2 regions of the Chryseobacterium sp. C-71 genome follow, and region 1 is predicted to be linked to the other one. Evidence: riboswitches for the same ligand, from Rfam matches in the RefSeq annotation. Region 1 holds a riboswitch; the other holds the start of a gene.

Region 1 (7,489 bases):
ATAATGTGATTCAGCTTATCTTTCTGAGGCGGAAAATCTTCGAATAACCCTGAAAGTGCCAATGCAGAATACACTTTTCCTGAATATTTATTACCAATGGCAACGATGGTCACTTTAGATTTTAAAAGATGAGCAAAAACCGAGTTTGTTCCGTGCCACCATCCGTTGTGATACGTCAATTTTTCACCATTATCAAAAATTTTCATTCTGAATCCTAAACCGTAATTGTTTTGTCCCGCCTTCTCATTACTGTAAGGTTCGAAAATCATCTCTTTCAATTCTGGCTTTAAAAAATCTTTTGAAAACATCGCTTTTGAGAAACTGTACAGATCCCTTGGCGTAGTGTAAACATTTTTATCCCCATAAATTAGATCTAAACGATCCAAAGGATACAATCTGTTTCCACCGTAATAAAATGATTGTGCTGCAGTCGGAATGTCTTTTTCCTGAAAAATGTAACTTTTCGTCATCTTTAAAGGTGTGAAAACCATCTCCTGCATGGCTTGTGGAAAAGGTGTTTTCGTTACTTTTTCAATCAACAATGCGAGAAGTGCAAAGTTGGTATTGCAATACATAAAACCAGTATCAGTATCTCTTGCCAATTCAGGTTTGTATTTGATGATCATATTCAGAACATCCTGATTGGTAATATATTTTTTTGAAAGTTCCGCCGGAGCCGGTTGAATTTTTGTAATGAAATATTCGTATTTTGGAAGTCCGCTTCTTTGGTCTAGTAAAGTCTGAACCGTCACTTTCGGATAAGGAAACCCCGGAAAATGTTGAGTTAAATGATCTGATAATTTTATTTTTCCTGCCTCTACCAATTTCAGCATTGCCATTGCCGTCAAAGTTTTAGAAACTGACGCCACGTGCAAAGGGGTGTTTTTATCAATCGGCATTTGATTACCTTCTCTCGCAAAACCTCTATAATTTTCAAAGAGAATATCATTTCCTTTTGCAATCAGAATTCCGCCGCTTAGGTCACTTCCTTCCCAAACTTTCTTATAATACTGATCGATATAGTTAACAATAAAGTCTTTGTTTGAAAGAATAGCATCTTCCGGAGAAAATACTTTTCCTAAATCTACATTTCCGTAATTGGGCAGATTTGTGGTGTTTTCTGAGACAGATTCTTGGTTTTCGGATTTGTTTTTACAGGAAAAAAGGAATAAAAATAGGGTTGTAACAAGTATAAAAGTAAGCTTCTTCATGAGTTTCAAAAATGAGTGGCAATTTAATAAAACTCAAAATGAATCGTGAAAAATCATTGTAAATTGTGAATTATTTAACATAATCCGAATTGCTTAATTCGAATAAGAAGCTAAAATTTTATCAACAATTATCTGCGCCAATTTTTCTTTGCTCTGGTGCGTCCAACCAGCAATATGAGGCGTCACAATAGCCTTTTCAGAGTTTAAAAGATATTGTAAATCTTCATTTTCTGTTTCCAGATTTTCGAATGAAGCCTTTTCGTATTCTAAAACATCAAGACATGCTCCTTTTACCTTTCCTGATTTTAAAGCTTTAACTAAACTTTTCGTTTCTACATTCTTTCCTCTTGCCGTATTTACAAAGTAGAAATCATTTTTCATCTCAGAAATAAATTCAGCATCCACCAAATAATTTGTTGAATATGTCAAAGGAATATGCAGGCTCAGAACCTCAGCTTTTTCTTTCAACTCTTCTAAAGAAACCTGTGTCGCAAATTTATCTGAAAGATTGGGAAGGATGTCATGGAAAATCACTTCGCACCCGAAGCCTGAAAGTCTTTTGGCAGTTGCTTTTCCCATATTTCCGTAACCAATCAATCCGACGGTTTTTCCGAGTAATTCGTCACCACGGTTTTCTTCACGCAGCCAGATCCCGTTTTTCACTTCGTTTGAAGCAATGAAAAGTCGGTTCATTAAAATCAATAACATTCCGACAACGTGTTCTGCAACAGAATCTCTGTTTCCTTCGGGAGAATTGATCAGTTGAATTCCTAATTTTTCAGCAATGGGTATATCAATATTTTCCATTCCCGCTCCTACTCTTGCGATGAACTTAAGATTTTTTGCTTTCTCTAAAAAGTTTTGGTCTAAAGGAATTCTACTCCTGATAATAACTCCATCATAATTTTCAATCTTCTGGCAAACTTCATCATAAGAAGACATAAAATCTTCTTCCAGAATAAAGTTTTTTTCTAAAAGTTGTTCGGTGATGAGTGGGTGATTTTTGTCTAGAAGGAGAATCTTCATTTTTTTTTAAAATTAACTATTGATATTTTACCTTAAAATTCTACGACTCTGCTCAGAATGATTTTTATATTTTATCAAGCTAAGCAGAGTCGTAGATTTTCTATTAATTTATTTATTTTAAGAAGGATCTTGAAATAATTTCTTAAGCTCAACAGATTCAGAAGGTTTCATTCTTCCTGAAAGAATCAGAGAAAGTTCTTTTCTTCTTAATGCAGCATCAAATCTTTCTATTTCAAGTTCAGTTTCCGGTTCCATTGCCGGGATTGGAATAGGTCTATTAAACTCATCCACGGCCACGAAAGTGTAAATTCCTTTATTGGTCTGAATTTTTTTATGATTAATAGGGTCATCCAACCAAACATCAACATAAATTTCCATTGATGTTGAGAATGCACGCGAAACTTTAGATTCCATCACAACAATTCCACCTTCCGGAATTGGATGATCGAATGAAACGTGGTTTACAGACGCCGTTACTACTCTTCTTTCGCAATGTCTGGTTGCTGAGATGGATGCACAACGATCCATTCTTGCCAATAATTCGCCGCCGAAAAGATTTCTCAACTGATTGGTATCATTGGGAAGTACGATATTGGTCATCACCGTCAGAGATTCTGACGCTTTTTTTATTTTTGCCATCTTGATTTTCTTTTTTGAGAACTTGGTTTCCAAGTTTTTGCAGCTTGTTTTATTGAATCTTTTCTTAAAGAATCTGCCTTAAAAGCTTTAATTGAATCTGCTTTTTTTATCTGAACTGAATCAATTTTTACCGGAATTTTCTTTTCAATCCTTTTCGTTTTGGTCTGTACAGAAACGTCATCAAAAGATTTTTTTCCGAAAATCAATTCCTGCTGGGTGTATGCTAAATACAACATTCCTAAAACCGGAACGATAAAAAGGAAAATCCAAAGAATTGATTTATTGAATTTGTAATCTTTCTCTATATTTTTAGGCGTTTCGAAAGTTTCCCCTTTGTTAATATCTGAAAAGTGAATTTCTTCTAAACCATAAAAATCAGGATGATCAGATTCTAAACGGTTTCCTTTAAAATGAAGCTGTCCGTCTTCGATGAAAATAGTTCCGAGATCCTGAATCTCTAAAACCTGTTCTGCCTGCAGTTTTTTCTTCCAAAAATCAGTTTGAATTTGCAATTCGTTTTCTGCCGCTTCTTTTGAAACCGCTTTCTGACTGCTGATAAACTGAACCAAATTATCAGATAAAACCTGATAATCAGAATGAAACGCAATTTTGGTAGAGGGAGGGAGGATGCTTCCGTTTTCTGAATTGAGGACTGCTTTAGAATTTTCCAGAGAAAATACACCAAACTTCGGAACGGTGACCGTTCCAAATTGTTTCAAATAGTCTAAAATGTAAGCTGAAATATTCATTTGACGGCAAATTTATAACTTTTTCGTGACTTTTTCAGAGATTTGTTTGCAATATAAACGATGGAATGCTTCCCACGGATTACATAGATCAACACAGATTTTTTTTTCGAACAAACTTAAAATTTGTCATACCTCAACCGCTTGATCTGTGAAAATCTATGAAATCTGTGGGAATAGCTTTTTGTCATTTAATTGAAAACAAAAAAGACTGCCGAAGCAGTCTTTAAAAAAATTAATCTGAACTTTATTGAAATATAATAATATGAAATGGTGTATAATTAATTACTGAATTTTCCAACTAACGCCAAACATAAAGTTGGTTCCTGCCTGAGAAAAATATATGGGTCCGTCATAAACATAACCGTTGTTGACATATTTCTGATTAAAAATATTATTGACCAACAATTTTAAAGCAACATCATGTTTTGCAATTTTAAATTGATACTGAGCATTAAAATCTGTCAGAAAATAATCTTTCAACTGCAAATCCTGGGTTTCTGTATTATCTAAATACTGATTCCCAACATATTGATTCATCAAAGCAAACTGCAAATTATGGGTAGGATTAAATCTCAAACCTAAATTGGCAATTACATTGGGTGAGAAAGATATTTCCGTGTTTCCTAATTGATTAATTCCTGTTTCGTTTTCAATTCTGAAATCAAGATTTCTGTTTTGGCTCAAACTTACATTTCCAGAAACTTCCCATTGCTTTGAAAGTTTAGCCAAAGCACCGACTTCAATACCTCTTCTGAAACTTTTCCCTGAATTGGTTCTGATGAATTCTCCGATATTGCTGATCTGTCCGTTTAAAACCAACTGATTCAGGTAATACATATAATATAGATTGGCTGTGAAAGCGACTTTCCCGAACTGCTTCTCAAAACCCGCTTCAAAATCATGTAGCTTTTCTGATTTTACATCATTGTTTGCAATCAAATCATCACGATTCGGTTCTCGTTGCGCATGAGCATAAGAAACGAATACTTTTCCGTTACCTAATTTATAATTGACACCAGCTTTTGGATTAAAAAATAGCCAGTTTTTATTTAAATCTGCCCCTTCGTCATCGCCTGCCATTAAGATTTTCGTATCATAATCGATGTTTCTTAATTGTAGATCTCCGAAGAATTCGAAATCATTTACTTTAACCAAGGCTTTAGCAAAACCCGCCACTTCATTTTTCACAGAACGGTTTCTGTAATATTCATGCTCCTGAATCTGCGGAACAAAAACATCTGTTACATTTCCATAATGTCTTCCGTAATACTGATTTCCGACAACGCCGAAATTCAGATCAAGATTATCAAACTTTCCGTATAGTGTTGAAACAATACCGTAGAAATCATTATTCAGCCATTTTTTTCTGATAAAATCAGAATACTCGTCACCATTGAAATCAGGCAGGGCATATCTTGCATAAGGATCTCCCTGTTTATAATTTTCGTAATACCCTCTTCCTTTAGTGTAGTGCAAAGTGGTTTCTAAACTCCATCTTTCATTCAAACCTTGCTCCCAAAGTAATTGATAATGATTTTGTCTGTAATTATCAGTTTCGTTATCATAAAATCCGACTACATTTTCCCAGTTTGCATCATAGATTGCACCTGAAATATTGTATTTAGGATTGGTTTCCCATGTTTTCCTGTCGACTCCGTTCCAGGCCTGATAGGTTTTTTCTTTTCCACCAAATGCCATCAGACGAAGCTTCGTTTTTCCTTCTTCAAATAAAGCAGTAAAATTGTAAGAATTTAAATCTGAAAAAGCTCGGTCGATATAACCGTCAGAATGAATGTGAGAATATCTTCCCATCACAGAAAGACGGTCTTTCCAGAATTTACCAGAACCTACCTCAGCAGAATATTTGTATGTATTAAATAAACCGTAGCTGTCATCTGTTTTAAAATAAAACTTTTCTTCAGGCTCTTTAGAAATCACATTGATACTTGCCCCGAAAGCCGAAACTCCGTTGTTGGAAGTTCCCACACCTCTTTGTATCACAATCTGAGACGCTGAGCTCGTAAGATCCGGAACGTTGACAAAGAAAGTTCCCTGACTTTCAGAATCGTTGAACGGAACACCATTCATCATCACGTTAATTCCTCTTCCTGCAACCCCACGAATTCTAAAACCCGTGTATCCAACGCCATTTCCAGCATCGGAAGTTGAGATAATTGAGGTTTGATTTTTTAAGAGAATTGGTAAATCCTGCCCAAGGTTTCTGCCATCCAAATCCTTCTGTACATTGATGATTTCCTTGGCAACCGGCAATCTTTTGGTAAAGTTGACAGCTTCGATTTCTCTGACTTTCAGAGAATCTGTATTCTGAGTTTGTGCAAAACCCATAGAACTTGCGGTAAGTCCTAAAAAAATAAATCCTTTCATTCTTATAAATTTTTAAAATTTAATGGAATAAAAGGGGATCGATAAGATATTATGATACAACATCCCTAAACAGCATTACCCGTTCCAGGTTCATTGGGTATAATCTCAGCCCCCATTGGAGCACCCCTTTAATTTCAGCGCAAAATTACAAAAATTTGATGATGTTACAAATTTAATAGGATTTGTTATTGGAATCAATATAGTAATAGTTGATATCATCTTTAGTCACTTCAAACATTTTCCCCAATTTCCAGCTATAGTTTCTTTTGATATCAGCATATTCAAATGGAATGATAATATTGTTGTTGACATCGATGATGCCAAATTTATCCTTATGCGAAGCCACAATCATAGGATTTGACAAATCATCACCTTCTAAAATATGTAAATATTCATATTTTGGATAAATTTTAAAATGCGAGCGGTCAGATGGGTTACTAAACTTAGAATCTTCTATAATTCCATACGAGCCATTTAAAATATAAGCATGAAAAAGTTGTTTTTTAAATTCAGTCTGACACTTTCCCAAATCTGCATTTTTAAATTGGTATAATCTTTTTCCGGCCTGATTGATTCTGTATGAAATACCGTTCTTTTCAACTGTCGCAAAATTAGACGTGCCAAACTTCTTGGCTTTAGGATTTGGTGAATTTAAAAGATTGCAATCTTCAGCAAAAAACATGGCAATGTGGTACTCGGGAGTCACTACGAATTTACCTTTTTGATTGACATATCCAAAATTACCATTTAATTTTTGCGGAATTAATAAAGGAACATTTTCATTAATAACCACCAAATTACTTTCAGGTTTTTTCTTAACAATCTGTTTTACCGGATTCTTCTTAACAACTAACTTATTACTTTTCAAAACCTTAGACTGAGCAACGAAACTCATTGATAAAAGAATAAAAATAACATTGAAAATTTTCTTCATGATTGTTTGTGTTCAAAATATCTGCCAAAAATAGAAAATATAAAACACATATTTATACAGAATCTAAATAATTTAGACCAAAAAAAATATTAAAATTCCGTATTTTTGGGAACATTTTTAAATGTTTGATAATATTAAAACGTTTTTAAGCCACAACATTTGATTGCAACACATCAAAAGCCACCCAAACGTTTTATCCGAAAAGAGTTTTTGCGGCGAGACAGATTGCAGGTAAACCACTTACATTTTCAGAGAAAGTCCTTTTACTATTTACCCATTGGGACAGATTATTATCTCTCATTTTTAGAAATGGTGTAGATCATACAGCTTGCTTCTGTACTTTCAGATGGCAACTATTCAATATCTACCTTTAATTTTTTAAAAAGAACTTCTATTTATGAATATTTATCAGGATTACATCCAAGAGATTGAAGAAAGAAAAACTCAGGGTCTTCACCCAAAACCAATTGATGGTGCCGAACTTTTAAGCGCAATCATTTCACAAATTAAAGATACCAATAACGAATACAGAGCAGATTCTCTGA
Region 2 (7,489 bases), 1.4 Mb from region 1:
TAAGATTACTATTTCATCCGGACTCAGCATTTCGTCTTCAGCAGAATATTTTGCCGTTTTTGAATCTTTAACAATATTTTTGGTTACTACATCTTTATATTCGTTAAAATATAAAACAACAGACCAGAAACTTTCATCATGAACAAAAGCCGTTTCCACTTTTATGATCTCGTGATTGTTCAGAAAATCATCAATCATTTTTTGATCCTGAAGCAAGAATTCATCAGCAATTCTTACTTTTAAAACTTTTATTTGCATCATTCGTGATTTTAGAATTCAACATTTATTTTCCGCTTAAAAGTAAAAGTTCATCTACTCTGATCTCGGTAATATATCTTTTCACGCCGTCTTTATCATCATACGATCTGTAGTTGATCTTTCCTTCAACGGCGATTTCTTTTCCTTTCGGAACATATTTTTGAAATATCTCGGCGGTCTTCCCGAAAGCTACCAAACTGTGCCATTGTGTTTCCTCTACTTTCTCCCCTTTTGCGTTGGTGTAATGATCGTTGGTTGCCAATGATACGGTAGCTCTAAGAGTTCCGTTGTCGAAAGACATCATTTCTACTTCTTTTCCTGTGTGACCAATTAGGGTTACTTTGTTTCTTAGTGACATAACTTTGTATTTTTAAAATTAATATTCAGATAAGAGACGTTCACTGTTTTCTCAAATCTCTGTTGCAAAGATTCATCAGGTTTCAAAATTTATTCGGTTTAAAATTATTTAAATTCGTTTGTAGTCGTTTGAAAACGCATATTACTATATCAAAATCGCTTAAAACCTTTATTAGAAGGCAAAAGATAAATAAAATGTATTTTAAAAAAATTCTGATTAATTCGTATATTTGAGAGTTAGCTACAATAAATAATGAACGAACTGATAAATTCACTTAGTAATCGAGACTTATCAATTATTTTTTGGTCATCTGTATCTGTTCTTTTTTTAATATTTAATGATTTAAAAAGTGTAAAACATTTTTTTGCACTTCTATTAAATAAATACTTAATTGTCTTATATATTTTCGTATCTCTCTACTTCGGTTTTATAATTATATACTTAACCAAACTAAATATTTGGGAAATTTCTTATTATAAAGAATTGATCTTTTGGATTGTAACAACTGGTATTGTTTTATTTTATAAACTAAACGAATTAAATAGATTAATTGACTTTATTAAAATTATTTTAGAAGCTTTAACAATAACTACGTTTTTAGAATATGTAATTAATTTAGAGTCATTTAGTTTAATCACAGAATTGATTTTAGTTCCACTAATTTTCTTTTTATCTATTATATTTCAAATTTCATCATATAAAAACCAATCAAGTCCTAAATATAAGACAGTAACAAAACTTTTAGAGTTTATTCTCGCACTCTTCGGGTTTTTCATTTTAGGATTTACTTTTTATAACATTATCAATGATTTCAATAAGTACTTCAACTATGGAAATTTTAAAACATTTCTTATATCTCCATTTTTAACTTTAATTTTTACACCTATCCTATATTTCATTATAGTTTACATGAAATATGAAACTAATTTTGGTGTTCTAGACAGATATAAATTTTTAAACAAAAGGCGTAATTTAAGAATAAAGCTATATTTTATTTTGATATGTAATATAAACTTAAAAAAATTAGATAGTATGAAAGAAATGATAATATGGAATAAAAGTCAATTAAAAGATGAAACAAAAATTTTTCATTTTATCAAAAAAAACATTGATAAAGTTGAAAAAAATTATGATGATTTATAATGACTACAGTTTATATTGTATTGACAAAATACGGGTTTGTAATTGAAATGAAAAGCATTAGCTACGATGTGAAATCTTGAATTTTGGTTCCCCAAACTCCCTCCTAAAATTCGAATGCTGCGTCGCCGTAAAATAATCACAAAAAATCTGATAAACTTCAGAATCTGTATGCGTTGCCCGAAGTCCTAACTGAAAATAAATTTCCAAAATCTGATGCGATAATTTCTTTACTAAATCTGTAGAAAAGCCATGAATCCCTGTTTGTTTATCAGAACTTATTAATTTAAAATCATTCAGTAAATTTTCAATTTCATCGGCAAATTGAAATGCTTTTTCCAAATTGTCATTGATCATTTTATTAAATAATTTCAAGTCAAGATTTGGCCGAATTTTAATTGCTTCCTCCGAAAAATGCGCTGCCATCCCAAGATAATTGACGAGTAAAGTCAAATCTGCAAAAATCCTAAATGGAATTTTGTCTAAAACATCATCGGTAAAAAATTCATCGTAAATAAAACTGTAATCTTCAGAAACTTTTGCATCATTAACTTTAAAGGAATACGTTCCGGTAGCTTTCATGCCCATCGATTTCCAGTTGGGAATAATTTCTGCCTGATCTTTAGAAATCACAAATGACAGAATGATTTCAGAACCCGATTCATCCAACAAAGGATTTCCGTTTTCAGTTAATTGAGCATTTAAAGTAAAATGACTTAGGTGTGGCGCTCCCGTTGCAAAATGCCAAAGTCCGTTGATGATGAATGTTCCGTCGATTTGTTTTTCTGCTGTTCCGCCAATCATTCCGCTTCCTCCGAAACAGGTTTTTGGGTTAGCGAAAAGTGTTGAAGCAATATTTGGTTTTAAATTTCTAGAAAAAAAATTGGCTCCCGAACATAAAGTGAGCATCCAGCCTAAGCTTCCATCAATTTTTGACCAATCGAATAATACCGACAGACCATCTTTTAACCGAAAACCTAATCCGCCATATTTTTTTGGAACCCAAATCTGAAGCAAACGCTGCTCATGAATAACGTTCATTATTCCTGGAGAAACCACAGACGCCGCCAACATTTCATTTCTGATCTCTTTATGCGAAAGCATTTTCTCTTTTTTTAATAATTTTTCGCCACTCTAAATATCCTGAAATAGCAACAATGAATAAGAAAGCCGTCAAAATCGCATACAAATACAAATCTTTGTGAATCAACAACGGAATTGCGATGATATTGCTGACATTGAGCAAAATCCAGTTTTCGATTTTTCTTCTCGCCATCAGCCACATTCCTGCCCATGCAAAAGCACTGACCAATGAATCCCAAATCGGAACGTCGGAATCGGTGTAATGCGTAAGAAAAAACCAGAACAAACTGAAAGTTCCAAACACAATTCCAGCGGTGATTAGTTTTTCCTGATTGGTTGTTTCTGAAATCACTGTTTCAGATTGTTGCTTTCCGAATTTCCAGTACAACCAGCCGTAAATGCTCATCATCAGATAGTAAAGATTTAAGGTAAATTCCGCATAGAGTTTTGCGAAAAACATTACATACAGCGAAAGTGAAATTCCGGCAATACCAAAAAGATAATTGTTTGAATTGTTTTTTCGGGCCAATAAAACCTGAAAAATTGAAAAGAAGACCCCAAGCCATTCCGGCCAGGTTGTCTTTAGTAAAATTTCCTGCATCAAATTAACTTTTATAAATTAAATGATGAGATGATAAAATCAAATTCCCTACGCCGGCATTATCCGGATCAGGTGTGGAAGATTCCTGGGTATCATCTCAGCCGCAATCGTGCAGCACCCCATTGATGAGGCAAAATTGAAACTTTTTTCTGAGAATAAAAAATTAAAGCTGAATTTATTTAGCAAATGAAATTCCACAGCCGTTTGTAAACGGATATTTTGTATCTTTAAATTTTAATATCAGAAACTGTGAAGAAGACGCTCAGAAGAACCTACCGTGTATCAAAATATGTAATCTATAAAGAAACTCTCGTTGATTATAAAGAACATTTTTGGTCATTTCTCGGCGCATTTTTCGGAATCGGAATTATCGCTTTTCTGCAGTCACAGTATTTATTGGAACAGGAAAATGTTTTCTTAATTGGTTCGTTCGGCGCATCAAGTGTATTGATTTACGGAGCTATTCAAAGTCCGTTGGCACAACCGAGAAATCTTGTCGGCGGTCATGTGATTTCAGCATTGGTAGGTGTCACTGTTTATCAGTTTGTTCCTAATATCTTATGGCTTTCTGCACCTTTGGCAGTGGCATTTTCAATTGTTTTGATGCAGTACACCAAAACGCTTCATCCGCCAGGCGGAGCAACAGCTTTGATTGCCGTGACTTCTCCCGGGAAAATTGCAGATTTAGGATATTGGTACGTACTTTCTCCAGTTTTGTCGGGTTGTATTATTTTGCTTTTAGTTGCTTTATTTTTTAATAATATTACTAAAAACAGAAGCTATCCGACGAGTACGAAATGGAAAAGACTTTTACATAAAAAACACAAACACCCATTGAAAAATTAATTGCTATGGAATGCCTTGAATGTGGCGAAAAAATCATTGGAAGATCAGATAAAAAATTCTGCAATGACGCCTGTAGAAATGCTTACAACAACAAACAAAATAAAGATTCGAGTAATCTGATGCGGAATGTGAATAATAAACTCCGCCGAAATTACCGTATTCTGAGCGATATCAATCTGGAAGGTAAAACTAAAATTGCCCAATCTAAATTGAGTGGCTTAGGATTTGATTTTAATTATTTTACACAAATTAAAGTTTACAAAAATGGTTCTGAATATAAGTTTATTTACGACCAAGGCTATAAACTTTTAGATGATGATTATATTTTAATTGTTAAGAATTAAAAGAATCCCAAAATCAATACATGAAAGAAGTCGTATTAATTACCGGAGCCGGCGGATCTGTCGCAAAAGTTTTAGCTAAAAAACTTGAAAATGAATACACTGTTCGGTTTTTAACCCGAACCAAAAAGCATGAAAATGACTTTGAGTGGAATATTAAAAACGGAACGATCGACGAAAAAGCCTTTGAAAACATCAGTCACGTTATCCATTTAGCAGGAGCCAATATTTCAGAAAAAAGATGGACTGATGAGCGTAAGAAAGAAATTATTTCCAGCCGTGTAGACTCTGCACAACTGATTTTAAAAACTTTACAAAAGAAAAACATTCAACTGAAATCTTTCATTTCAGCATCTGCCGTTGGTATTTACGGAGCGATTACTTCTGAGAAAATTTTTAAGGAAGAAGACGAAAAAGGAAATGATTTCCTTAGTGAAGTCGTTATTCTTTGGGAAAAAGCTGCGGACGAGTTTTTAGAAAAAGGTGTTGCCGAAAGAGTGGTAAAAGTTCGAATCGCCATCGTTCTTTCTGAAAAGGAGGGTGCTTTGAAAAAAATGGCTGCTCCGGTAAAACTTGGTATCGGGTCGCCGATCGGAACAGGAAGACAGTACATTCCGTGGATTCATATCGATGATCTTTCTTCCGTTTTTGAATACGCCGTGAAAAACGAAAATATAAAAGGTGCTTACAATGCATCAGCACCACAACATACTGATAATGAAAATTTAACAAAAGAAATTGCGGAAGTTTTAGACAAACCCCTATTTATGCCTAATATTCCGGGATTTGTGATGAAGCTAATGTTTGGCGAACTGTCTGTTGCACTGCTTGAAGGCTCAAGAACATCTTCGGAAAAGCTTCAGAATTCAGGTTTTCAATTTAAATTTCCGAACCTGAAAAATGCTTTGGAGGATCTATTCAGGAAAAATTAATTTAAATAAAATATATAAAAAAGATTGTAAAATCTATGCAAAATACAAACGTTCATATTGAAAAGACTGAAATTCTTTCAGATAACTGGTACACTTTAAAAAAAATCACATTCAATATTCTAAAAAAAGACGGAACCACCGAAACCCAAAGCAGAGAAGCCTATGACAGAGGAAATGGAGCAGTCATTTTATTGTACAACACAAGTACAAAAAATGTAATTTTGACCAAGCAATTTCGCATGCCAACCTACATCAACGGAAATACTGACGGAATGTTGATTGAAGCTTGTGCAGGTTTATTGGATAATGACCATCCCGAAGATTGTATCAAAAGGGAAACTGAAGAAGAAACCGGCTACAAAATATCAAAAGTAGAAAAAGTTTTTGAAGCGTATATGTCACCCGGATCTGTCACAGAAATTCTGCATTTTTTCATCGCGGAATATTCAAGTGATATGAAAATTACAAACGGCGGCGGTCTTGAAGAAGAAGGTGAAGACATCGAAGTTTTGGAAATTGATATTGAAAAAGCACTTCAAATGATTGACTCTGGAGAGATAAAAGATGCCAAAACCATCATGCTGCTTCAGCATGTAAGGCTTAAAAATTTAGTATAGATTATTTAAAAATAAAATTATGAAACTGCAATATTCACTGATTCTTTGTTTATTATTTTCTTTTGCCGTTTTCGCTCAGAAAAAAGATGGGTTGAGTACGAAAGATCAGCACGCTGTCGAGCATTTTAAAACCGAATACAAAAAGAAAAATTACAAAAAATTTGAAGGGAAAATCACGCCAAAAGATAATCAGGTTCTGTTTGATGATAAAGTGATTTTCTTTGATAAATCTGATAAAATGACTTTTTCAATGTTACAACAAGGTTTGATTTATCCTCAGCTGTTGACCGACTACCAAATGCAGAAATTTCTGGATGAAACCACCGATAAAACTCAAAAGAGATTTTTAAAACTGCAAAAAGATCCGAAAGCATCTTTTGACGTGAATAATATTTCTGTGAAAATTTCAGAACTTCTTTTTCTTAATTTAAATGAAAAGGTGAAGAGATTTAGACTGACAACCAGAAACAGAAATCTGCCGAACCCTATTATTTACTTTTTTGAATTAACGAATTCTAAAGCTGCTAAAAACATGAGTTTTGATGAGTTTGTGAAAGATGCTAAACTAACGTATTTGGATCAGGAGTAAAAAGATAATTTTAAGATAAACATCAATGAATTATTTGGAAAAAAAAGGACAGAGAAGAACTCATTCCGTCTTTGCAGCTGTCTTATTGGTGAGTTTATATACCATTTATTTTAATCAATCTTCCCGGCCGGAAATTGATATTCAAAAACTCATTTCACAAATCATTCGCTTTTTTCTAACAGTTGGACTTCTCTATTTAGTCTATATTGGTAAAAACTGGGCACGTATTCTTTCAATATTCCTGTTTTCATTGGCGATTATTTTGGCACTTTCAGTCATTTTTTCATCTGATTTCAGTCTATTACAAGAAGTCCCGTTTTACGTTATGATTTTTGTTTATTCCGATGCGATTTATCACTTTGGATTTTCTGAAAATTTTAAAGCATTTATTGAATTTCAAAAGAGAATGAAAAAATGAAAATAAGTAATATCGATCATATCGGTTTAACCGTAGCTGATCTTGATAAAACATAAGATCGGTGTATTTCAGAGATCCCGATTTGAATTTGATTGAGGTGAGTAATTAATTTTTATTTAAAAACTAAGAGCTTATTTCATCTTAATCACTACTTTTCCTTTTGCACGACCACTTTCAACATATTTTATGGCTTCATTGGTGTTTTCGAATGGAAATACTTTGTCGATGACAGGTTTTATTTTTTCAGCTTCTATGAGTTTTGTAATTTCTGTCAACTGTTTTCCGTCCGCTTTCATGAAAAGAAAT

The links. A riboswitch is a leader RNA that binds a small molecule or an ion and turns the genes downstream of it on or off. The one in region 1 is predicted to bind thiamine pyrophosphate.
Region 2: another riboswitch for thiamine pyrophosphate. It lies ahead of pnuC (nicotinamide riboside transporter PnuC); the one in region 1 lies ahead of LNP04_RS09810 (TonB-dependent receptor).

The regions. Positions count from the first base shown of each region.
Region 1 is NZ_CP087131.1:2,146,023-2,153,511, forward strand. It holds gene LNP04_RS09790 (serine hydrolase) at 1-1,211, opposite strand, end outside; gene LNP04_RS09795 (2-hydroxyacid dehydrogenase) at 1,305-2,237, opposite strand; gene LNP04_RS09800 (acyl-CoA thioesterase) at 2,355-2,876, opposite strand; gene LNP04_RS09805 (hypothetical protein) at 2,864-3,625, opposite strand; gene LNP04_RS09810 (TonB-dependent receptor) at 3,908-6,010, opposite strand; TPP riboswitch at 6,055-6,148, opposite strand; gene LNP04_RS09815 (WG repeat-containing protein) at 6,183-6,944, opposite strand; gene LNP04_RS09820 (bifunctional aconitate hydratase 2/2-methylisocitrate dehydratase) at 7,342-7,489, shown strand, end outside.
Region 2 is NZ_CP087131.1:750,464-757,952, forward strand. It holds gene LNP04_RS03355 (HRDC domain-containing protein) at 1-261, opposite strand, end outside; gene LNP04_RS03360 (single-stranded DNA-binding protein) at 284-616, opposite strand; gene LNP04_RS03365 (hypothetical protein) at 869-1,759, shown strand; gene LNP04_RS03370 (hypothetical protein) at 1,817-2,860, opposite strand; gene pnuC (nicotinamide riboside transporter PnuC) at 2,847-3,443, opposite strand; TPP riboswitch at 3,467-3,572, opposite strand; gene LNP04_RS03380 (HPP family protein) at 3,690-4,286, shown strand; gene LNP04_RS03385 (hypothetical protein) at 4,292-4,630, shown strand; gene LNP04_RS03390 (TIGR01777 family oxidoreductase) at 4,651-5,559, shown strand; gene nudK (GDP-mannose pyrophosphatase NudK) at 5,595-6,176, shown strand; gene LNP04_RS03400 (hypothetical protein) at 6,196-6,765, shown strand; gene LNP04_RS03405 (hypothetical protein) at 6,791-7,183, shown strand; gene LNP04_RS03410 (zinc-binding dehydrogenase) at 7,315-7,489, opposite strand, start outside.